DNA from 4 places in the Pseudomonas vesperimontis genome. Region 3 is predicted to be linked to each of the others. Evidence: predicted binding sites of a transcription regulator. Region 3 holds the regulator's gene; each other region holds the start of a gene.
What was found. The regulator FliA, encoded in region 3, starts transcription of late flagellar genes. The targets are predictions, from matches to a motif close to CTAAAGTTTNNNNNNNNNNNGCCGNTAA.

Region 1 (6,027 bases), 1.4 Mb from region 3:
TGAATGGACTCCGGCGCTGCTGCCTGCATTGTGGGATGTAGACCGGCCGGAGGATCTCGCGCGCCTGGCGACGCTTAATATCCTGATTTAGCGGCGCTAGAAAAGCCCGTCATTATCAAAGCGGCGCGCTTCACGCTGCAAATGAAAGACGAAGCGTTCGACCAAGCGCTGTTCTTGGCCGTTGATGCGATGAAAGCGTGCGCCAATAAAAGTGGTATTCAAGTTTTCTTCGTACTGCACATGGCGCACCTCGATGGCGGTTGTCATGGCGCCGAACGGGAACTTGGCGGTAAAGCGCTCATACACTTGGCCGGCTTGTAGATTACTGCCAAGAGTGCCGGCGAAGCGCAATTTGCAACCGGTGGCCGAGATGTCTAGCAACTCCCCAGGTAAAGCTGTGCGCAACTTATCGCCTGAAAGCTCTATTTTGATCGATTCGCTTGGTTGCAGTGGCGCGCGAAAAGCGCTGCGCCGTTGGTGATAAACCACTTCAAGTGGCATTGCGCTGAAATAACAACGTGCGCCTCCATGTTCAGCAATGCGCACTGTTTGCTCGCACTTCCAGGCTACGCGCACACCTTCATGGAAGGCTTCAACACTGAACGCTTCGCCATTAACCAAGTAACGTTCACCGTCGCTTGGCATCAGCTCATCGAGAACCAGCAATTTCTTATCGCGATCAACCTCAATGACATAGCTTTGAAAACGTTGATTGCGCTCGTGAAAAGTAATCACCAGCGGATCGTGGTCTTCTTGCAGCTGGCGCAGATTAGCAATTATTTCCATCGGTGCTTTGAGCACCTTGGGTGGCTGCGGGCCTTCTTCCTGGCTAAAAGGGCTGGACACGGTCCGTGACTCTCCGGGCAAATTCTATGGCACTAGCATACTGGCTATATGACAGCATGTCCCTTATGCCTTTTTGGTTTCAGGCCTGACTGAGCGGGCGCTGCTGGCCGATTCTAGCGGCACTGCCACGGCTGTCATAGAGGCTTGGGGTTTCGTTACCGCGCAGGATACCCAACATGCTGTTGGCTGAAGCTTGGCTGGAGCGAATCAGCCGGCCGTTGCGCAGGTTAGCCGCTTGGCAGCGTTCGAGTAGGGCGTTGAGTTGATCGCCGCGCTCCAACAGCTCTTCGCTTTGGCTGGATTGGGCCGCCAACGCTTGAAGGCCGACGCGGTCAGCACTAAGGCCAAGACTGATCAGCAGTTGGCTGCGCTCTTTGCCGTGCTGATCGAGCAGCGTCAGCAGCGGGAGTTTTTCAGTAAGTATGCTTTGCAGGTGCGGCAATTGGCGATCACTGAGGGCTTGGAATTCGCTGTCAATTAATTCAAGCAACTGTTCAGCGCTGCCGATATCGAGGGTGAACAGTTCAAGCAGTCTGATGGCGTGCATTGCGAGCTCTTCGGGGTAACAGATATTTCAGCGCATGGCATAAGGTATCTGTGGGCGACCAATTACCCCAGCATAGCCCTGTGACTAGCGCTGGGATTCGAAATTAAGCAGTTTGCTGGCGACGCGCTGGGTGTCAACTTGATAGCTGCCGTCTTCAAGCGCTTGCTTGATTTGAGCGACGCGACCTTTATCGACGGCAGGCTGGTCGCGCAATTTCTCGCTGACTTTCTGCAGTTGTTGCGCTTCACGACTCAGCTGAACGGATTCTCCGCTCTTGCTGGTTTGTTGCGCCTGCTCGACGGGGTTCGGTACGTTGCTAGTTTGTTTGTTGCCGATGGCTTCTTTTTGCCCGCCTGCCTGCGCACCGCCTACACGCCCCGAGTTAGCTGGGGTTGTGGCATTGTTGAGCCGGTTGATATCGATGACCATGATGCAAAACCTCTAACAGAGTTTGGACGCTTGGCTTGTTGTCGGCATTGCATGGAATAACTTTAGGCCGGAAAAGTGTGCGTCAGCTGACAGTCTAAACACAGTGCGGGTGATCGTCAGCTCACGCACTATACAAATCCTTAACAAAAACCGTGCCTACATCGCCACTTCAACTTGCCCTGGTCCAATTACGCGCGCCCTCACCACCCTGTTGGAGCGTTGATTGCGCACGCTGATCTGCTTGCCAATAATGCCGTCCGATAAGGCCTCGCCAGGCATGCGCACGCTCATGCCGCCGCTGCGCGCGCTAATAACCACCTGGTCGCCTTTGCGTATGGCTTCAGCTATTTGCACGTGAGTCGGTGCGATTACGTGGTCGGGCTGCAGCGGACGCGTCAATTTTTTGCCGAGCGCCTGTTTGAGCGCGGTTAAGTAGCCCTGATTGAGCAGTCCAACATCCCGCTCAGCCATCGCGATATCCATCTCTGTCACTAGGCTGTCACGTTTCATCGGACGGTTGGCGATGACCACCTCGCGGTATAAGCGTACTTGTGCAGGGACAAACACTGTCCACGGTGCCGCACCGTCACAGCGCACCCGCAAGGTGACGCGACCAATAGGCTCGGTTGGGCTTTCCAAGGTTGTAGTCAGCGCTTGCGCACAGGCCGCTAAGCGCAAGCGGGGGTCGAGCCGATTGATTTGAATCTCGTGGCGGCCTGCGATATTGCTACGCTGTAAATAATCGCTCACCGCTTGCTCAAGAAATACCTCAGCAGCGCCGATAAGTTGTTCAGGTCGTGTGGCGTCTGCTGCGGCCAATGCGCTATAGCCGATTGCCAGCAAAGCAGGTACAACTGCCAACCAGTTGCGGCACTTTGCCAGAGAGCGTCGTTTAGTTGTCGTTTCAATGTTCATATGGGTCAGTTAGCAAGGCGCGTGCCGCCTGCTACGCTGACAGCAATCTGTTACTCAAATAAGGAGTTTGGGTATGGCCGGTGTGATGGATTCGGTTAACCAGCGAACTCAGTTGGTTGGGCAGAATCGTTTAGAGTTGTTGCTGTTCCGTCTAAACAGCAATCAGTTGTATGGGATCAACGTGTTTAAGGTGAAAGAGGTGCTGCAATGCCCGAAACTCACCATCATGCCCAGATCCAGTCCGGTCGTCCGTGGTGTAGCCAGTATTCGCGGCGGGACCATCCCAATTCTTGATTTGTCGATGGCGACCGGTAGCGCGCCACTGGCTAATATCGAAAACAGTTTTGTCATCATCACTGAGTACAACACCAAGGTTCAGGGTTTTCTGGTGCAATCGGTTGAGCGCATCGTCAACATGAACTGGGAGTCGATTCATCCGCCGCCCAAGGGCACTGGGCGCGATCATTATCTGACGGCCGTGACCCACCTTGACGACAAGATGGTCGAAATCATCGACGTAGAAAAGATTTTGGCTGAAGTGGCCCCGACCTCTGAAGTCATCTCTGAAGGCGTTCTGGATGCTAAAACTCAAGCACGTGCAGTTACCAAGCGTGTACTGACCTGCGACGATTCATCAGTGGCACGTAAGCAGGTTACCCGATGCTTGGAGACAGTCGGTGTCGAGGTGGTAGCACTCAATGACGGCCGTCAAGCGTTGGATTACCTCAAAGCTATGGTCGCTGAGGGCCGTAAGCCTGAGGAAGAATTCCTTATGCTGATTTCCGATATCGAGATGCCGGAAATGGATGGCTATACGCTGACTGCAGAGATCCGCGCGGATCCGCGCATGCAAAAGCTGCACATCATCCTGCATACTTCGCTTTCTGGCGTATTCAACCAAGCCATGGTGAAGAAAGTCGGTGCAGATGATTTTCTTGCCAAGTTCCGCCCAGATGATCTCGCCGCACGTGTGGCCGAGCGCATCAACATTGCGGAAGGAGACTGAGGGGTTGGCCCTCAGTTAAATCTATGTTTGTCGAGGCCTCGCGAGTGTCTACAGGTAATTTGGATTTCGAGCAGTTCCGGATTTTTCTGGAAAAAGCCTGCGGCATTCTGCTTGGCACTAACAAGCAGTACTTGGTTTCCAGTCGGCTGAATAAGCTGATGGAGCAAAACAGTATTAAAACGTTGGGCGAACTGGTTCAGCGTATGCAGAACCAACCACGCAGCGGGTTGCGCGAGCAGGTGGTGGATGCCATGACCACCAATGAGACCCTATGGTTTCGTGATACCTACCCATTTGAAGTGATGAAAAACCGCGTTTTTCCGGAAATGATCAAAGCCAGCCCCGGCCAGCGTTTGCGTATCTGGTCGGCGGCCTGTTCATCCGGGCAGGAGCCCTATTCGCTGTCGATGACCATCGATGAATTTGAAAAAACTAACCTGGGTCAGCTCAAAGGTGGCGTGCAGATTGTTGCCACCGACCTTTCGCCGACGATGCTGATTAACTGTAAATCGGGTGAATACGACAGCTTGGCGATGGGTCGCGGCCTTTCCCAAGAGCGTTTGCAGCGTTACTTCGACCCGAAGGGCCCTGGGCGCTGGGTGGTTAAGCCGGCCATTCGCAGTCGTATCGAGTTTCGCCCACTCAACTTGCTCGACAGCTACTCTAGCTTGGGTAAGTTTGACGTGGTGTTCTGCCGTAACGTACTGATTTATTTCTCGGCTGAAGTGAAGAAGGACATCCTCACGCGCATGCATGCCATGTTGAAGCCCGGTGGCTATCTATTTCTTGGTGCGTCGGAAGCACTCAATGGTCTGCCTAACCATTTTCAGATGGTGCAGTGCAGCCCAGGGATTATTTACAAGGCTAAATAGTCGTCTGCAGGTATAAAAAAACGGGAGGCCATTGGTCTCCCGTTTTTATTTTCGCGGTTATGGTTTTGAGCTTTTGTCGCTGGAGCGTGCTCGCCTCGCCAGTAAGCACCCGCGATGAATTGTTCGAAAGGCCCCAATCAAGGTCTCAAGCCCGGCAAAAGCTAACAAGTCGCTATCGAGCCTGGGCGTATGCATTCACCGCTGAGGCGTGGGTTGCAGCTCAATCTTGGTTTTGCCACTGGCCAGCAGGTGCTCCGGTAAGTCGAGCAGGTCATCATCGAAGGTTTCCAGCGGCGGCGGTCGCCTTTCAAAGCGCGAGCCAAGCACCAGCAAGCAGGGCGTTAGCAGCAGCGTCAACACGGTGGCGAAACTGAGGCCGCCTGCGATGGCGCTGGACAGCTGCGTCCACCACTGGGTCGATGGCGCGCCAAAGCCTAGGCTTGGGGTTAGCAGGTCGACGTTGACCCCAATGACCATCGGGATCAGCCCCAGCACTGTAGTTACGGCGGTGAGCAATACCGGGCGCAGGCGCAGGCTGCCGGTTTCCAGCGCCGCAGCGTGCGGCTCCAAGCCTTGGCGGCGCAGCTGGTTATAGGTGTCGATCAGAATGATGTTGTTATTCACCACGATGCCCGCCAAGGCGATCAGGCCCATGCCGACCATCACAATGCCGAACGACTGACCATTGACCAGCAAACCCATCAACACACCCGCCGTCGACAGGACGATGGCTGAGAGGACCAACAATGACTGATAGATGCTGTTGAACTGGGTCACCAAGATGATAAACATCAGGAAAATCGCCACCAAAAAAGCTGTGCCGAGGAACGTGGCGGCCTGTTTTTGATCCGCGCCTTCGCCCGCCACGTTAAGGCGCACATCGCCTGGCGGCGCGCCCATGGCTTGTTCCAGTGCGCGTTGCCGCTCTGCCAGCTGGGCGCCTTCGGCTAAGTCAGCTTGTAGGGTGATGGTGCGATTGCCATCGACCCTACGAAGGGTGCCCACCTTGGGCGCTTGCTCAAGTGAGACGAAGTTACTCAGCGGGATTTGCCCGGCCGGCGTATTCAGCGTCAGGCGGCCAAGCTGGTCGAGGGAGCGCCAGTTAGCGGGTAAGCGTACGCGGATATCCACTTCGTCGGTGGCATCCTCCGGTCGATAAGTCGCCAGCTTAAGGCCGTTGGTAACCATCTGCACGGCATTGCCCACGCTGAGCACGTCTGCGCCGAAACGGGCAGCCGCTTCGCGGTCGACCTCGATGCGCCATTCGATGCCGGGCAGTGCTCGGTCATCTTCGATGTCTTTAAAACCGCCAATGCTTTGCATTGCCGCCCGTAATTTGTCTACGTAGAGGTCGGCCTGCTGCGGGTCTTGCGCGCTGATTTGCAGTTTCAGCGGTTTACCACTGCTTGGGC
Region 2 (6,027 bases), 1.7 Mb from region 3:
AACCCCTTTGCGCCGCAACCCTGTGAGCCGGTTAAGCATGTGTGGTTTCGCGCGGCCGGCGAGTTGCCGGATGACCCGCAGCTGCACAAATACCTGCTGGGTTATGCCAGTGACTTCAATTTACTGACCACCTCCATGCTGCCGCATGGCGTTTCGGTGTGGCAGAAGTTTATGCAGGTGGCCAGCCTCGACCATTCGCTGTGGTTCCATGGCAACCTGCGCATGGATGAATGGTTGCTGTACAGCATGGACAGCCCGTGGTCTGGCAATGCACGCGGTTTTGCCCGCGGCAGCATCTTTAATCGTCAAGGCCAATTGGTCGCCTCAGTGGCCCAAGAAGGCCTGACACGTGTGCGGGAGGACTGGAAATGAGCCTAAATGCTGCGCGCCATTGGGTGTTCGACATGGACGGCACCCTAACCCTGGCTGTGCATGATTTTGAAGCGATCAAGCGGGCGCTGGATATTCCCCTGGCCGAGGACATTCTTGGCTACTTAGCCGCCTTACCTGCAGATGTGGCAGCGGCTAAACATGCGTGGTTACTGGAGCATGAGCGCGAGCTGGCGCTGACCTCGGAACCCGCGCCGGGGGCGATTGCGCTGGTGCGTGAGCTGCGTGAGCGCGGTTGCCGCCTGGGCATCCTCACCCGCAATGCCCATGAGCTGGCGCTGCTGACGCTGCGTGCCATTGGCCTGGATGACTGCTTTGCCAGCGCCGATGTAATCGGCCGGGATGAAGCGCCGCCCAAGCCTGACCCCGGCGGCTTACTGCACTTCGCTAATGCGTGGCAGGTGACGCCAAGCGAGCTGGTGATGGTCGGTGATTACCGCTTTGATCTTGAGTGCGCCCGCGCGGCCGGAGCCCGCAGCGTATTGGTCAACCTGGCAGAAAATCCCTGGCCAGAGCTGACCGATCACTTTGCCTTAGATTGCCTTGCGTTGCAGCGCTCTCTTGGATGAAATTCACTACCACACTCACTGCTGCAGCGAGACAGTCATTAAGGCTGCGCTCATTGGTACTTGAACTGGCCTACTAGGGTTTGTAGGTCAACCGCCAGATGGGCCAGTTGGCTGCTGGCTTGGGCGGTCTGTTCGGCAGACTCGGTGACTCGTTCGGCGACGTCATTGATGTTGACCACGTTCTGATTAATCTCATCCGACACCGCGCTCTGTTCTTCGGCAGCGCTGGCAATTTGCGCGTTCATATCATTGATGCTGGTCACTGAGAGGGTTATTTTTTCAAGTGCGACGCTGGCCTGCTGGGCTTGGCTGACACTCTCGTGTGCGCGCGTCTGGCTTTGCTGCATGACGACTGCCGCCTCGCGTGCCGCATTCTGCAGCTGTTCGATTACAGTTTGAATCTCGACGGTGGATTGCTGGGTGCGTGATGCCAGGGTGCGCACTTCGTCCGCCACCACGGCAAAACCACGGCCCTGCTCGCCGGCTCGAGCAGCTTCAATTGCGGCGTTAAGGGCCAGTAGGTTGGTTTGCTCGGCGACTCCACGGATTACCTCAAGGACGCTGCTAATATTTTTGCTGTCGTCTTGCAAGCGGGCAATGACCTGGGCGGCACGTTCGACGTCGCTGGCGACTGCGCCAATCGCGCTCACTGCTTCGGCAACAACATGTTGGCCTTGAAGTGCTTGCTGGTCGGTACTGTTGGCAGAGCGTGCAGCCTCCGAGGCGTGGCGTGCGACTTCTTGCACGGTGGCAGTCATTTCATTCATCGCTGTGGCCACTTGTTCAATTTCGCCACGCTGTTTTGCTAAGTCGCGGTTCAGTTCATCGGTAATAGCCGACATTTCCTCGGCGGCAGATGCCACCTGAGTGGTAGAGCCTGCGACGTCAGCTACGAGCCTGCGGACTTTCTCGGCAAAGTGGTTGAAGGCCTGCGCCAACTCAGCCACCTCATCACGGCCGTTGATTGGCAGGCGGCGAGTGAGGTCGCCTTCACCAGCCGCGATGTCACGCATAGCGGCGGCGGCGGCACTTATCGGTTGGACGATGCTGCGCGCGATGAGCATGGCTAGCAGCAGACCAACCGCCAGAGCGATGACCGCCACAATAGCGGCACTATTGCGCGCACCAGCCAAGGCATCGGCGTAGTAGCTGCGGTCCATGGCGATTTCCAACAGACCCAACGGTTGGCCTGAGAAGTCCTTTATGGGCGCGGCAAATACGGCGACTGAGCGGCCGTCGAGTTCCGTCTGCAGCGTTACTGCTTTACCGTTGTAGGCGTCTTCACGCTGAGCGTTTGACAGCAGTTGGGGATTACTGAACGTACTGGCGAATGCGCTGTATTGGCCGGATGCTTGCCTGAGTATCAAGCCTACATCAACGTTGTAGCGTTGTTTGAACGAGTCGAAGAAGGGCTGTCCGAATGACAAGCCGAACTCCACCGAACCGACATGGCGGCCTTCGGCTTGAATCGGTGCTAAACCACGAATGCCAAGGCCGGCGACCCCTGACTCAATGCCATGTAAGGAGCGCTTCTGGGCATTGACTTGAATCACTGTCTTGCGGATAGCCGACAAATCATCACCGAACTTTGGCGGCTCATGCACACGCAGAAACGAGGTCGCCGGCGCTTGATGGAACTGGAATTGACGCAGGTTGTACCGCCCCGCCATGTTCGCAAAACCCGGTACGAACATAGCAGTAAGGCGCTCACGATCACCGTCGGCCATAGCCTGTTGAACGTCGGGGATGCCAGCCACCAGCGCCGACAATTTTTCAGACATGACGCCTTCCGATTCAATCGCGGTAGTGATGTTATTGAATAAGCCTCGCAGTTCGCGTTGTTCAGCTTCGGCGATCACATTGTTAAAGCGGCTTAAAAAAACTGTCAGCAGGACTGCGACGGTTACAGCCAGCAACAACACCAGGCTGATAGCGATGCGCTGACCAATTTTAAAATTGCTGAACATGGCTGAAGCTCCAAATAGTAAGAGTCATCACTGTCATAGTGTGGAGAGTTAGTGTGCATGGTGTTGGGCGCGGGCTTGCCCAAAAGTTTTCGGCTATTGAGGGCATATCTTTAATGCTCAGCCCGTGCCGGCCTGGCATGCGCTCAGTGTTGTCCATATCGGTTTGAGACGCAGCGGAGTATCGCTAGCTGACGCGCCCAGCCAAGTCTTTGAGGATCGGGCAATCGGGGCGGTCGTTGCCTTGGCAGCTGTCTATTAGTTCTTTGAGGGTGTCGCGCAAGCCGCTGAGTTCGTTGATCTTGCGTTCCAGCTCATTGATATGGGTGGCGGCGAGCGCTTTAACATCGGCACTGGCGCGCTCACGGTCCTGCCACAGGGCCAGCAGCTGACTGACTTCGGCCAAGGAAAAGCCGAGATCACGTGAGCGTTTGATAAAAGCCAAGCGATGCAGGTCCTGCGCGCTGTACTGGCGGTAGCCACCTTCTGTGCGGTAGGCGGTGGGCAGCAGATTGATGCTTTCGTAGTAGCGAATCATCTTGGCGCTAAGGCCAGTCTTCTTTGCCGCTTGGCCGATATTCATGGGCGTTTCCTAAACGATGTTCAGAGGCTGTGGCCGGCCACGCAGGCTGCACGTCACGATAATTATTAAGGGTTGCCTCGGTACATTCGCCAGTTTTACCGATGGCGCTGATGGGTTGCGCCGTTCAGCTGTTATGGCGGCCGATTGAACTGCCTGCGCTCAACCCATCCTAGGGTTTGTGGCTGCGATCCTGAGGTTTCCAGGTTTTAAGCAGTAAAGCATTGCTCACCACGCTGACGCTGGACAGGGCCATGGCGGCGCCGGCCAGCATCGGGTTAAGCAAACCCGCTGCTGCTAGGGGAATACCAATCAGGTTATAAGCGAAGGCCCAGAACAGGTTTTGCCGGATTTTGTTGTAGGTGCGTTTACTGATATCCAGCGCGTCGGCCACCAAGCGCGGGTCGCCGCGCATCAGGGTAATGCCGGCGGCATGCATGGCCACATCGGTGCCGCTGCCCATGGCGATGCCAACATCAGCGGCGGCGAGAGCTGGGGCATCGTTGATGCCGTCGCCGACCATGGCCACCACCGCGTCTTTTTTCAATGCTGTGATGATTTCAGCTTTATTTGCCGGCAATACTTCAGCATGCGCGACGGTAATACCAAGCGCCTTGGCCACGGCATTAACGCTGCCGCGGTTGTCGCCGCTGATCAGGTGGCTGTCGATACCCTGCTCAGAAAGCGCGGCAATGGCTTCTGCTGCGCCCTCTTTGAGGGTGTCGCCAAAGGCAAATAAACCGAGAACCTGTGGTCGCGGCGCCAGTTCCATCAGCCACGACAAGGTGCGGCCCTCGGCTTCCCACTCAAGTGCTTGGGCGACAAGCGTCTGGTTCTGCAGCCAGTGTTCTTCCAGCAGGCGTTTGTTGCCCAGCGCCAGCTGACGCTCGCCAATGTGCCCAGCAATACCGCGCCCGGCCAGTGCTTTGCTGTCGCTGACCTCAGCCAGTGTCAGCTGCTGTTCCGCACATTCATCCAGTACCGCTTTAGCCAGTGGGTGTTCGCTGCCGCGTTGCAGTGCGCCGGCCAGTTGCAGCAGGTGCGTGGTGTCGCCGTCGACGGCTTGCAGGTGGGCGATGCGCGGCGAGCCTGAGGTTAGCGTGCCAGTCTTGTCGAAGGCCACTAGGTTGACCGAGTGGGCGATCTCCAGCGCTTCGGCGTCTTTGATCAAAATGCCATGACGCGCGGCCACGCCGGTGCCGGCCATGATGGCGGTCGGGGTCGCTAAACCAAGGGCGCACGGGCAGGCAATCACCAGTACGGCCACGGCGTTGAGCAGCGCCGTCTCAATACCTGCGCCCAGTGCTAGCCAGGTAATTAAAGTGGCCAAGGCAATCAGCAAAACACTGGGCACGAAGATCCGGCTGACTTTATCCACCAATTTTTGGATCGGTGCTTTAGCTGCTTGAGCGTCTTCAACCAAGCGAATAATGCGTGACAGCACAGTTTCTGCACCGAGGGCGGTGGTTTCGATCAGCAAGCGACCTTCACCGTTGATCGCCCCGGCAGTCACCGTATCGCCCGGTTGTTTCGGCTGCGGCAGGCTCTCGCCGCTAATCAGTGCTTCATCGGCATGGCTCTGGCCTTGCGCTACCAATCCATCGACCGGGAAGCGTTCGCCGGGCTTAACCACAATACAGTCGCCCAGCTGCAATTCATTCAGTGCGACCCATTGTTCGCTGCCATCGCGCAGGCGTAAAGCGCGCTCCGGGCGCAAGGCTTGCAGAGCGCGGATGGCGCTGCTGGTTTGGCGTTTGGCGCGGCTCTCTAGGTATTTACCGAGCAGGATCAGGGTGATGATCACCGCCGAGGCTTCGAAGTACAGGTGCGGCATGCCATTGGCTGGGGTCACCGCCCACTGATACAGGCTTAAGCCGTAAGCGGCGCTGGTACCGATGGCGACCAGTTGGTCCATGTTGCCCGCTTTGGCCCGCAGCGCACTCCACGCCGCGCGGTAGAAGCGTGCACCGAAAATAAACTGCACCGGCGTGGCCAGAACGAACTGCGCCCACGCCGGTAACATCCAATGCAGGCCAAAGGGCGCCACCAGCATGGGCAGCACTAGGGGCAGCGTCAGGGCGATGGCCAAGAACAGCATCCAGCGTTCGCGTAGCAGCTGTTTGGCGGCCGTGGCTTGGGTAGTTTGTGAGTCGCCAATCCGGCTGGCGTGATAACCCGCCTTGCTCACGGCCTGCAGCAGAGCGGTTATGTCGCCCGCGTTTAGCACCTGCAGTTGCGCCCGCTCGGTGGCCAGGTTGACGCTAACTGAGAGCACACCCGGCTGCTGCGCCAACGCGCGCTCGATGCGGCCGGCGCAGCTGGCGCAGGTCATACCGCTGATGGCTAATTCCACGCGTGCGCTGGGCACGCTGTAACCGGCGGCGCTCACGGCATTCACCAGTTGCTCCAGGCTGCCGGCGGGCGCTTCGATGCGCGCGTGTTCGCTGGCCAGGTTGACACTGACACTGGCGACGTCGGCCACTTTGGCCAGCGCGCGCTCTACTCGGCCGGCGCAGCTGGCGCA
Region 3 (6,027 bases):
AGGGGCTTGCGCTGGCTTGGGCGCTGAAGATGGTGCGGGTGCGGGTGCGGGTGCGGGTGCAACAGGCTTGATCACCTCAGGCTCGACAAACCTACCTTTACCGTGAAGTTGATCGAGCAAGGCCTCAAACTCATCATCGGTAATATCACCACTCGCTGCCTCGGCAGGCTTAACGCTGGCAGCTGGAGCAACAGGTGCTGCTGCAGCCGGCGCCGCGAACTGGCCTTTGCCATGCAATTGATCGAGTAGTGACTCAAATTCGTCATCGGTAATTTCGTTACTGCCCGCCGTTGCAGGGGCCGGAGTTGTAGGCGCAGAGACGACTTCAGGCGCTACAAACTGACCCTTACCATGCAGCTGGTCGAGCAACGATTCAAATTCATCATCGGTAATTTCATCGCCACTGGCCGCGCTGGCCGCCGGCGCCTGCACATTATCCAGGGAGCCGAGTAACTGCTCGAACTCAGTGTCAGTTATGTCGTCAGCGACTGGCTCAGGTTCGGGTGCTGCAATCGCGTCAGGCAACGCGCTATCATCGGCGCCGCCTGGTTCAGCCATACGCGCCAAAGCGGCTAGTAACTCAGGGGTAGCAGGAGTCAGGCTGGTACGTTCGCGTACCTCAGTGAACATACTGGTGACGGCATCCAGTGCTTCCAGCACCACGTCCATCAATGCGGAGTCGACGCGTCGCTCACCCTTGCGCAGGATGTCGAAGACGTTTTCTGCGATGTGACAGCATTCCACCAACTCATTGAGCTGGAGAAACCCGGCACCGCCTTTGACCGTATGAAAACCGCGGAAAATAGCATTTAGCAGATTCTTATCGTCGGGTCGACTTTCCAGCTCTACAAGCTGTTCAGACAACAGTTCAATAATCTCGCCGGCCTCTACCAGGAAGTCCTGAAGGATTTCTTCATCGGCGCCGAAGCTCATAAGACGTGCTCCTAAAATCCCAGACTGGAAAGCAGGTCGTCGACATCATCTTGATTAGATGCGACGTCTTCACGCTTATCGGCATGAATCTGCGGACCTTCACCATGGGAAGGTTCTTTTTGTTTTTCTTGTTCGGCGCGGAGCATCTCGCGGTTGTGCTCAATGCCGGCAAACTGATCCACTTGGCTGGCCATTAGCACCAGTTTCAGCAGGTTACTTTCAACTTCAGTGACCAACTGGGTGACGCGTTTAATCACCTGCCCTGTTAAGTCCTGAAAATCTTGGGCCAGCATGATGTCGTTCAGATTGGCCGACAGTTTGGCGCCATCACGCTCGCTGCGATCGAGAAACGACTCAACCCGTTTAGCCAACTCACGAAAGTTGTCAGCGCTCATCTCGCGGCGCATAAATCGCCCCCAGTCAGCACTTAAACTATGCGCTTCATCGCTAAAACCATTGACCAGCGGGGTACTTTGCTCGACCAAGTCCATGGTGCGATTAGCCGCTTTCTCGGTCATCGTCACCACGTAATTCAAACGTTCAGTGGCATCGGTGATTTGTGAAACCTCGGTAGCATGCGGCATACGAGGGTCGAGTTGGAAATTGACGATGGCGTTATGCAGCTCTCGGGTCAGCTTGCCGACCTCATGATACAAGCCACGGTCGCGCGCCTTGTTCAGGTCATGTATCAGCTGTACCGCTTCACCAAAGTTGCCACGTTCAAGGCTGTCTACCAGTTGGCGAGCACTGTGTTTCAAGGACGACTCAAGATCACCCTGAGCGGAATCATTATGTTCCATAGAACCCTCATGGCAGACATCAGCCGTTGACGCGCTCGAAGATTTTCTCAATCTTCTCTTTAAGTACCTGAGCAGTGAACGGCTTAACTACATAACCGTTAACACCCGCTTGGGCGGCCTCGATGATCTGATCGCGCTTGGCTTCTGCCGTGACCATCAGTACCGGCAGCGTTTTTAGGCGATCATCCGCACGCACAGCGCGCAGCAAGTCGATACCGGTCATGCCAGGCATGTTCCAGTCCGTGACCAAAAAGTCAAAACTGCCGCTTTGCAGCATCGGCAGCGCCGTTACGCCGTCATCCGCTTCGGCGGTGTTGGTAAACCCCAAATCACGCAAGAGGTTCTTAATGATTCGTCGCATCGTTGAAAAGTCATCAACGATGAGGATTTTCATGTTCTTGTCCAAGTCGACCTCCGTACAGTCCCAAACGCACCCAGCGACCTGTGTGCGCCTTTAATCGTGAAATCGGCGAGCATTAACGTGCAATTCAGCGGGCACGCCATTCAGCTAGGCGGGCACGCAAGCGAGCAGCACACTGACTGTGTAACTGGCTTACTCGTGACTCGCTAACCCCCAACACTGCACCAATCTCTTTTAGATTTAATTCTTCATCGTAATACAGTGCTAACACTAGGCGCTCGCGCTCTGGCAAGCCAGCAATGGCATCTGCTAGGGCCGCTTGAAAACGTTGATCTTCCAAATCACGAGAGGGTTCAAGGTGATTGCTGCCAGCATCCTCATCCATCGCGCCGTGCTCGCCGTCCTGCAACAGGTCGTCGAAGCTGAATAGGCGGCTGCCTAGCGTGTCGCCAAGAATGCCGTAGTAATCTTCAAGACTCAATTCTAGTTCGGCCGCAACCTCTTGATCTTTAGCGTCTCGACCCGTTCTGGCCTCAACTTTCCTAATCGCGTCACTGACCATGCGGCTATTACGGTGCACCGAACGCGGCGCCCAATCACCTTTGCGCACCTCGTCAAGCATGGAGCCACGTATGCGGATGCCCACAAACGTCTCGAAACTGGCTCCTTTGCTGGAATCGTATTTTTTTGAAGCTTCAAGTAGGCCGATCATCCCGGCTTGAATCAAATCGTCAACCTGCACATTGGCCGGTAAGCGCGCCAGCAGGTGATAGGCAATGCGTTTGACCAGAGGCGCGTAGCGCTCGATCAACTGGTGCTGTGCGTCTTGCGCCTGCGCCTTGCTATACATACGTAGTCCAGAGGCTGCTGTCATAGGGCCGCGTCTGCGAGCGGTTGTTGCACCAAACGCTCAACGAAAAATTCCAAATGCCCGCGCGGGTTAGCGGGTAGCGGCCATGCGTCAACTTTTTGCGCGATGGCTTTAAACGCCAGCGCGCACTTGGAGCGCGGGAAGGCTTCGTAAACCGCGCGCTGCTTCTGTACCGCCTTGCGCACGGACTCATCGTAAGGCACCGCACCGACATATTGCAGGGCAACATCGAGGAAACGGTCTGTGACTTTAGTCAGCTTAGCAAACAGGTTACGACCTTCTTGCGGGCTGTGAGCCATATTGGCTAAAACGCGAAAGCGATTCATGCCGTGGTCGCGGTTGAGCAATTTAATCAGGGCGTAGGCGTCGGTAATTGAGGTTGGCTCATCACACACGACCACCAGCACTTCCTGCGCTGCACGCACGAAGCTGACGACGCCATCACCAATTCCAGCAGCTGTGTCGATGATCAATACATCCAGGTTGTCGCTAATATCACTAAACGCTTGGATTAACCCGGCATGCTGCATAGGCGACAGCTGCACCATACTCTGAATACCTGAGGCCGCCGGGACAATGCGGATACCACCCGGGCCCTGCAACAACACATCGCGCAGATCACATTCGCCACTGATCACATCTTCCAGAGTGCGCTTGGCTGTCAGCCCCAACAACACGTCGACGTTGGCCAAGCCAAGGTCGGCGTCCAACAACATCACTCGCCGACCTAGATCAGCCAGAGCTATCGCCAGATTGACTGAGACGTTGGTCTTACCGACGCCACCCTTGCCGCCGGTCACCGCAATCACCTGTACGGGATGCATACCCATAATTTCTAACACCTTGTCTAACGTCGACTGGAGCCACTTGATCGGTTAAGTACCGTCCCACCTAACAGCATGGCGCTTAACTGACGCGCTGTGTGGGCTGCTGGTACAGGTCGGCAAACATCTCCGCCATCGTATCCTCGCTCGGTTCTTGGGTCGCCTGCAGCCCAACGGCTCGGCTGACCAATTGATGACTGCGCGGGATCTGCAGATCATCAGGAATACGTGGCCCATCAGTTAGGTAGGCTACCGGTAGACGCTGGCTAATAGCCAGACCTAAAACCTCACCCAAGCTGGTGGCCTCATCGGCCTTGGTGATAATGCAACCGCTCAAACCACAACGCTTGTAACTATGGTAGGCGGCTTTGAGCACTTGACTCTGACTGGTAGAGGCCATAACCAGATAATTTTTTGCATTAACGCCTCGACTGGCCAGGGTTTCCAGTTGCATACGCAACGCTGGATCATTAGCCGGGAGACCCGCTGTATCAATCAGCACCACCCGCTTACGCGCCAGCGGGGCAAGGGCTTGAGTCAAGGACTGGCCTGGATCAACCAAGGTGACGGGCACATTAAGAATACGACCCAAGGTTTTCAGTTGCTCCTGCGCACCGATGCGGTAGCTGTCCAAACTGACCAAGGCAATATGTTGCGCACCGTATTTAAGTACATAGCGTGCGGCGAGCTTGGCTAAGGTGGTGGTTTTACCCATGCCGGCAGGACCCACTAATGCAATAACACCGCCGTCTTCCATCGGCTCCTGCTTCGGTGTTTTGATCGCATGAGCCAAATGCGCCAACAGCATGCGCCAGGCTTGGCGGGGCTCGGAAATAGTGGAAATGCGCTCAAGTAAAGCTTTTGCCAGCTCGGCAGATAAGCCCATGCGCTGCAGTCGACGCCATAAATTGGCTTGCTGCGGGCGACGCGTTTGCAGTTGCCCCCAAGCGATCGAACCCAACTGCACTTCAATTAATTCGCGCAAGCCATGCAGCTCGAAGCGCATGGCATCGAGAGCGCCCTGATCCGTTGTGGCAGTCGACGCGCGCGCCGGGCGCAAAACATCAGCAAAGCTAGCAACGGGCGCAGTGGCAACCGCGCCAAACAACTGGCGATCTTTACCGGCATCAACCTGAGCACGGGTTGTCAGCTCAGCCTGCGCGGTGGCGATCTTCGCTTGAGTTTTGCGCAATTCGGCTTCCAGTGCCGGATTAGGCTGGCGCGATGGCGCAGCGGGCACTTGGTAGTCCAATGCTGCCGTCAGCTCAACGCCACCAGCAACCCGGCGATTGCCTATGATCGAGGCATCGGCACCCAGCTCATCACGCACCAGCTTCATGGCGGTACGCATATCGGCGGCGAAAAATCGTTTGACCTGCATGGCCTGTAACCTCGGTTAGTTCTGACCCACCGTCGCAACGATGGTGACCTGCTTGTTATCCGGAATTTCCTGGTATGCCAGCACATGGATACTCGGAACTGCCAGCCGCGCGAATCGCGAGAGCATCGCCCGGACCGGACCGGCCACCAGCAGTATCACTGGTTTGCCGAGCATCTCCTGACGCTGCGCCGCTTCCACCAGGGATCGCTGCAGCTTCTCAGCCATGCCAGGCTCCAAGAGGATGCCCTCCTCTGAGCCTTGCCCGGCCTTCTGAATACTGTTGAGCAATATCTGTTCCAACCTAGGTTCTAAGGTGATCACAGGCAGCTCAAGCTCTAGTCCCACAATGCTTTGCACGATTGCACGAGCCAGCGCGACGCGCACCGCCGACACCATCGCGGCGGGATCTTGACTCTTCACTGCCACATTGGCGATGGCCTCGGCGATGGTGCGAATATCACGCACCGGCACCTGCTCTTGCAGCAAACTCTGCAAGACCTTGAGCAGGGTCGACAGGCTGATCATGCCAGGTACCAGCTCCTCGGCCAGCTTGGGCGAGCTTTTGGCTAGCAACTGCATCAACTGCTGCACCTCTTCATGGCCAAGCAACTCGTGGGCATGCTTGTGCAACACTTGGTTGAGGTGCGTGGCAACCACGGTACTGGCATCCACCACGGTGTAACCCAGCGACTGCGCCTGGTCACGCTGGCTCGGGTCGATCCACACCGCCTCAAGACCGAAAGCCGGGTCTTTAGCAGCAATGCCATTGAGTGGGCCAAACACTTGGCCGGGATTGATCGCCAACTCACGATCGGGATACACCTCTGCCTCGGCCACGCTGACGCCCATCAGGGTCA
Region 4 (6,027 bases), 690 kb from region 3:
AGAGCCTCAACGTGCAATTGCAACAGATCGAACAACGTATCGCCCGCGAGCTGGGCCGCGCGCGGCTGGCTGGGGAAGCACTGCCGGGCGCGCACTTCGATTGCGCGCATGAGCTGCCGGAACTGTTCTCGACCCTGACGATGATCCATGGCAACCACCTAGAACTCAACTGGCAGGCTGAAGCCGGGCTGCGTTTGCCTTGGGATCGCGAAGACCTGTTGGAGCTGCTGGGTAATTTGCTGGATAACGCCTGTAAGTGGGCTGACAGCGATGTGCAGTTACACATCAGCCGACAAGCAGAAGGCTATCAATTGCTGATCGATGATGATGGCCCGGGTATCGACGCGACTCAGCGCGAAGAGGTCATCAGTCGCGGCAACCGTTTGGATGAAGCGGTGGCCGGGCATGGCTTAGGGTTAGGCATCGTGCGCGACATTGTCGATGCGTGGGCCGGGCAATTGCAGCTAACAGAAAACCCACTGGGCGGTCTACGCGTTAGAGTAACGCTGCCGCTCAAGCGCACCTGAGAACTCAGGCACGCTTAACCCAAGGCTCACATGCCGTTGGCAAACTCAGGGTTCGTCATGTCGATAGCGGCGCGAACCGGAACGAGGGCGTGCGCGTACTTAACCAGAATATCCAGCTCATAATCGATGCGTGCATGCAGGCGCTGATCATCTTCATTACTCGGCGCGGGGGTGTTCAAGACCTTCTCAACATTACGCACAATCAGGTGTTCAGGCAGGTAGCAGAGCCTGCAGTTCTTGTAGCTGGAGGCGCGAAGTTCACTGATCGGATAAGCCCCACCCACACCTGACGAGACCCCCACCAGTAACCCTGGCTTGTGCGCCAGTTCCGCTTTGCCAGCGTAAATGAAAAAGTTCTTGATGGCCGGGCAGGCCATGCCATTCCACTCCGGCGAGATAATGACCACGGCGTCTGCGGCAATCAATTGCTTGCTGTAGAGCCCCCAAGGGCCACTGTCCTCAGCTGGCCAAAGTGGCAAAGGCGCAAGGCCAAGGTCAATGACTCGGCTGTGCGCATCGTCGGTATAACCTAATTGAATAAGCCGCTGGCGAAGGAAGCGGGCGACCTTCCCCGATTGGCTGTTGTTACGGCTGGACCCAGCCACCAAAGCGATTTTGAGCATCGTGTACCTCTAAATAAGCGCGTCAAAAAATTAAAAACGCAGGCTAACGATTGCAAGCCTGCGTCACACGTAAACAACCACCCGAACAACAGTCCAGTGGTGTCATGTGTTGGTCATTAGACGCGGAACTGGTCCATCAAGCTTTGTTGGTGGTTAGCCAGTTTATTCAAACCCTGGCTGATTTTTGCTGATTCATCAGCCTGAGATGAAATTGACTCAGTAACATCACGGATAGACGCCACGTTACGGTTGATTTCCTCGGCCACCGAGCTTTGTTCCTCAGCTGCGCTGGCAATCTGCAGGTTCATGTCGGTAATGACACTGACCGCCTGACTGATGCGTTGCAGCACAGCCACCGCTTGTTCAACTTGGCTAACACTGCCTTGGGCTTGGCGATGGCTGCTGTGCATGGTGCTGACCACCTCTTTGGTGCCGCTTTGCAGGCCTTCAATCACCTGACGGATTTCCTCAACCGAATCCTGAGTGCGTTTGGCCAAGTTGCGCACCTCATCGGCCACGACTGCGAAGCCACGTCCGGCTTCACCCGCGCGAGCGGCTTCAATCGCAGCATTCAGGGCCAGTAAGTTGGTTTGCTCAGCGATTGAACGAATGACTTCGAGCACTGAGCCGATTTTCTCGCTGCTGTCAGCCAAGCCTTCAACTTCCTGCATGGCTACGCTCATTTCTTTGGAGAGCAACTCAATGCTTGAAGTGGTCTGGGCGATAACATCAATCCCTTCGCGGCTGGCTTGGTCGGCGGTGCGCGCGGCTTCCGCTGCTTGGGCCGCGTTGTGCGCGACGTCTTGCGCCGTGGCGCTCATTTCTTGGAAGGCCGTGGCCACTTGATCAACCTCGCGGTATTGCTGTTGCATACCGTCGCTGGTTTGGTTGGCGATCAGGGCGGATTGGTCGGCTGTGTTGCGGGCATCCTGCACGCTGCGTTTCACGTCAGCGATTATCGGTTGCAACTTGTCGAGAAAACGGTTGAACCAACTGGCCAATTGGCCCAGTTCATCTTGCTTGGCATAGTCCAAGCGGCGAGTGAGGTCACCTTCGCCGCTGGCAATATTTTCCAACATGGCTGCTACGCCAAGTATCGGGCGGGTAACGCCCAATGCCATCAGCCAAATAAGTAGAATGCCAATAACCCCCACAACCAAACCCAGGCCAAGGGAAACAGCCGTGTTGCGCGTGCCAACTGCATCCATTTCGGCTTCGAGACGAGCGGCTGGGGCAAGCAAAACCTGCTCAGGGACTTCAATTAAAACGCCCCAAGGCGGTGAAGTAGGAATGGGTAGCAGCGGCTGCAGCACCTGCAGCGCGCCGTCATAGTGCGAGGCATCCGGGCGATTGCTGGCGAGCCGGCTGAGTATCTCGCTGTGCCGTGTGCTGAATGCTTTATCCAGTTTACCGCCCAGCAGGCTGCTGTCACGGCTATAACCTGCCAGCAAGCCGGCTGGGCTGATGATGCTGACGTGTCCGGCACCATCAAACAGGCCCTGGTGAGCTTCGATGCTGAGCGCTTGCAAGCTGGCGAGGCTGATGTCCACACCCAAAACGCCAATGACTTTACCGTCTTGTTCCAGTGGGAAGGCGATGCTGGTCATTAAGATTTTCACCCCATCCGCCTCATCAATATAGGGGTCAAGTAGGCACACCTGTTTTTTCTGCAATGGGCAGCTGTACCACGCGTTGTAGGGCGCACCGCTGAGGCCTGGTGTGGTGTTGGTTAGATCCTTTTCTGGCATGGTTTCTGAGCTAAGTTCGCCGTTATCGCCCTGCGACCAGTACACCGAGAAACGACCCTTATCATTACTGCCGAGGTTGGCCTGGTCGGGGAAGAGCTCATCTTTGCCATCCAGCGCGTTGGGCTCAAAGGCGACATAGACGCCCAATAAGCTACGGTTGCCTTCCAGCGCACTGCGCACATGACGGGTTAAGTCCTCACGCAGATCAAATGCGTCAAGAAAGCGTTTTTCTGCCTGCTCGCGGATAAACAGTACTTGTGTGGCCGCGCCGCGACCGTATTGGTAAGCATCCATAAAATAGCGTTGTATCTGCAGCGCTTGGGACTCACTGCGCGCCGTCATGCGCAGCTGCGCTGACTCTTCAAGCATTTTAGTGCTGGTCTTTTTAACCAGCTCGGCATTGCGTGAGGCTTGAATGACCGAAGCCGAAACGAGCACAGCAACGATGGCCAGCAGGCATAGACCTGCCAATAGGGTAATTTTTAACTGGATGGAGAGCCGGCTGAACAGCATTTTCAGGACCTTTTATGGAGGAGGCTTACGGCGACTATCGGCGCTTGAGCGCTTTTCTTTAAGTTCACGCGGATTAAAGCAGCAAATTACAGACCAGCAGAACCGCAAGCACGAGAGTAAGAGAAATTAATTACGCGTTGTAGTAAATAATTTACGGCTGTTTTGACAGGTTGGTCAGCATTGTGCAGAGTACGCGCCCTTCGCCAAACCGGCGGTGCATACACGCAAGGCCAAGGCCTTGCAGACTAAGTCAAGAGTGGGAGTAATTGGATGAACGCAGTTGTTGCGGCCGTGGGAATCATGCTGATTCTCAGCTTATGCCGTGTGCATGTGGTGGTGGCCTTGATTATTGGCGCATTGGCCGGAGGTTTACTCGGCGGCTTAGGTATTGAGGGCTCACTGGCGGCCTTTAACAAAGGCTTGGGCGGCGGAGCTACCGTGGCGCTGTCTTACGCCTTGCTGGGTGCCTTTGCGGTGGCGATTGCCAAATCCGGTTTGGCCCATGCGTTGGCGGATAAAGCCTTGTCGATGGTCGGCAAACAAGACGCTAAAAGTGCGGGGTTGCTCAAGTGGTTATTAATCGCTCTTTTGCTGGCGGTGGCGATTTCTTCGCAGAATATTCTACCGATTCACATTGCCTTTATTCCGCTGCTGGTGCCGCCGCTGCTGTATGTACTGAGCAAGCTGCAACTTGACCGCCGTTTGATCGCCTGTGTGCTGACGTTTGGTTTGATCACCCCGTATATGTTCCTGCCAGTGGGCTTTGGCGGAATTTTCCTTAATGACATTTTGCTAGCCAATGTGGCCAGTGGCGGAGTGGATGTCACCGGGCTAAAAGTGACTCATGCCATGGCTATTCCCGCGCTGGGTATGCTGTGCGGGTTACTGATTGCAGTGCTGTTTAGCTACCGCAAAAAGCGTGTGTATGACCTCAGCAAAATCGAGCAGGTCGAGCGTGTTGATGTCGCCTACAACACGCTAAGCCTGCTGGTGGCCGGGGTCGCTATTGCTGCCGCCTTTATCGTTCAGCTGTGGCTGGACTCGATGATTATCGGTGCGCTGGCGGGCTTTATCATCTTCTCGGTGTCCGGCGTGGTGCGCTGGAAAGAAGCTGACGGGTTGTTTACCGAAGGCATGAAGATGATGGCGATGATCGGCTTTATCATGATTGCCGCCGCAGGTTTTGCCGAAGTGATGAAGGCTACCGGCGAAGTGAAAAGCTTGGTTGAAAGCTCAGCCGCACTGATTGGCAATGACAAAGCACTGGGCGCGCTGCTGATGCTGCTGGTCGGCTTGCTGGTGACCATGGGCATTGGTTCATCGTTTTCGACCGTGCCGATCATTGCAGCGATTTTTGTGCCGCTGGGGTTGCAACTGGGCTTTAGCCCGCTGGCTATTTTGTGCATCGTGGGCACCGCCGGCGCGCTGGGTGATGCCGGCTCGCCTGCTTCTGATTCGACCTTGGGGCCAACGGCTGGCCTTAACGTCGATGGCCAGCACAACCATATTTGGGACAGCGTTGTACCGACCTTCCTGCACTACAACTTGCCCCTGTTGGTATTCGGTTGGGTAGCGGCCATGGTGCTTTAAACGTGCATCGTTTATTTACCAAGTACTAGCACTAGACAGTGAGCGCGTAAGCGGGGCTACTGAGAAATCGGTAGCCCCGTTTTTATTGGCGTCGCCTAAGCAGTGCTCATGCCTGGGCTTGCCGTTGGCTGGCCTGCGCCAGGTCCTTTTTATCTGTTGCAGATCGACGTTAAGCGCAATAGCAGGCACGCTCCACAACGCTCCAGCTTCGAGATAGCTTCGAGATAGGCCCGAGATAACGCTTTGATGAGTTAGACCGAGATATTCCCAGGGAGAAACGTGAGATAAGCCGGGACAAGCTGGCACGGCCTGGGATTCTAACGAGAGGAATTTTAAATAGAGTTGCAGATACTGCAATGGGCGGGAGGCCCGGTCAGGCGTCGCTGGCCGGGCTGAACATATCACCTTGTCGGTGTGCGATCGCCTCCTTACGCGCCGCTTTCACAATCTTATAAATCCACTGCAGCGACACTCCGTACTTGCGGGCGAGGTCGCTGTGGTTGGAACCGTTGAAGTCATCGTAGATCTGCCGATCACGGCGACTCAGCTTGATCGACTGGCCCATCGGGAAGTAGATGTTTTGGCCACCCCAGTGCGCCGCCATACGGTCTGACACTTCCTTCGCAACGTGCTGAGCCTTTGCGCTTTCCATTGAGACAAGTTCGGCCAGAGCAATGGCGATGTGCTCAGTCAGGTCTATCAGCAGCTCAGGGCCTTTGCTTCGGAAGTCGGTCATGCATCCCCCTTGTCAGATTTAGCGGCGCGAAGAACGCGCTGGTGCCACTTCTTCAAGTTCTCGATGACTTGGCTAGCCTGGTCTGCCGATAGCCACTGAAGCGCGGCCACCTTCGTCATGCCCAGGGCAAACTTAGCCAGGGCTTCCTCGGATGAATCGCGTACAGCGCCCAAGCCATGGAGTGTTAGCCAGAGAGAACGAATCTTTTTTGACTGCTCATCCTGGGCCAGTGGCCGCTTGGTCTTTTTGTTTGGACGAACGATGAAGCCTCGCTGCTTAAGCTGTTCCAA

Region 1: the regulator FliA is predicted to act here: its motif matches at 1,861-1,888, upstream of flgM (flagellar biosynthesis anti-sigma factor FlgM).
Region 2: the regulator FliA is predicted to act here: its motif matches at 3,013-3,040, upstream of WF513_RS13970 (methyl-accepting chemotaxis protein).
Region 4: the regulator FliA is predicted to act here: its motif matches at 3,446-3,473, upstream of WF513_RS09155 (methyl-accepting chemotaxis protein).

Annotation. Positions count from the first base shown of each region.
Region 1 covers NZ_CP149803.1:2,629,683-2,635,709, reverse strand. Annotated here, with positions in the region: gene WF513_RS12570 (TIGR04282 family arsenosugar biosynthesis glycosyltransferase) at 1-91, shown strand, start outside; gene WF513_RS12565 (flagellar regulator YcgR PilZN domain-containing protein) at 97-846, opposite strand; gene flgN (flagellar export chaperone FlgN) at 926-1,393, opposite strand; gene flgM (flagellar biosynthesis anti-sigma factor FlgM) at 1,478-1,822, opposite strand; gene flgA (flagellar basal body P-ring formation chaperone FlgA) at 1,979-2,737, opposite strand; gene WF513_RS12545 (chemotaxis protein CheV) at 2,811-3,743, shown strand; gene cheR (protein-glutamate O-methyltransferase CheR) at 3,788-4,615, shown strand; gene WF513_RS12535 (efflux RND transporter permease subunit) at 4,811-6,027, opposite strand, start outside.
Region 2 covers NZ_CP149803.1:2,935,595-2,941,621, reverse strand. Annotated here, with positions in the region: gene tesB (acyl-CoA thioesterase II) at 1-372, shown strand, start outside; gene WF513_RS13975 (HAD family hydrolase) at 369-959, shown strand; gene WF513_RS13970 (methyl-accepting chemotaxis protein) at 1,010-2,926, opposite strand; gene cueR (Cu(I)-responsive transcriptional regulator) at 3,111-3,506, opposite strand; gene WF513_RS13960 (heavy metal translocating P-type ATPase) at 3,676-6,027, opposite strand, start outside.
Region 3 covers NZ_CP149803.1:1,222,433-1,228,459, reverse strand. Annotated here, with positions in the region: gene WF513_RS05795 (chemotaxis protein CheA) at 1-933, opposite strand, end outside; gene WF513_RS05790 (protein phosphatase CheZ) at 945-1,733, opposite strand; gene WF513_RS05785 (chemotaxis response regulator CheY) at 1,753-2,127, opposite strand; gene fliA (RNA polymerase sigma factor FliA) at 2,222-2,968, opposite strand; gene fleN (flagellar synthesis regulator FleN) at 2,965-3,795, opposite strand; gene flhF (flagellar biosynthesis protein FlhF) at 3,872-5,170, opposite strand; gene flhA (flagellar biosynthesis protein FlhA) at 5,186-6,027, opposite strand, start outside.
Region 4 covers NZ_CP149803.1:1,911,582-1,917,608, reverse strand. Annotated here, with positions in the region: gene WF513_RS09165 (sensor histidine kinase) at 1-527, shown strand, start outside; gene WF513_RS09160 (NAD(P)H-dependent oxidoreductase) at 554-1,150, opposite strand; gene WF513_RS09155 (methyl-accepting chemotaxis protein) at 1,267-3,411, opposite strand; gene WF513_RS09150 (Na+/H+ antiporter NhaC family protein) at 3,682-5,001, shown strand; gene WF513_RS09145 (Mor transcription activator family protein) at 5,375-5,737, opposite strand; gene WF513_RS09140 (regulatory protein GemA) at 5,734-6,027, opposite strand, start outside.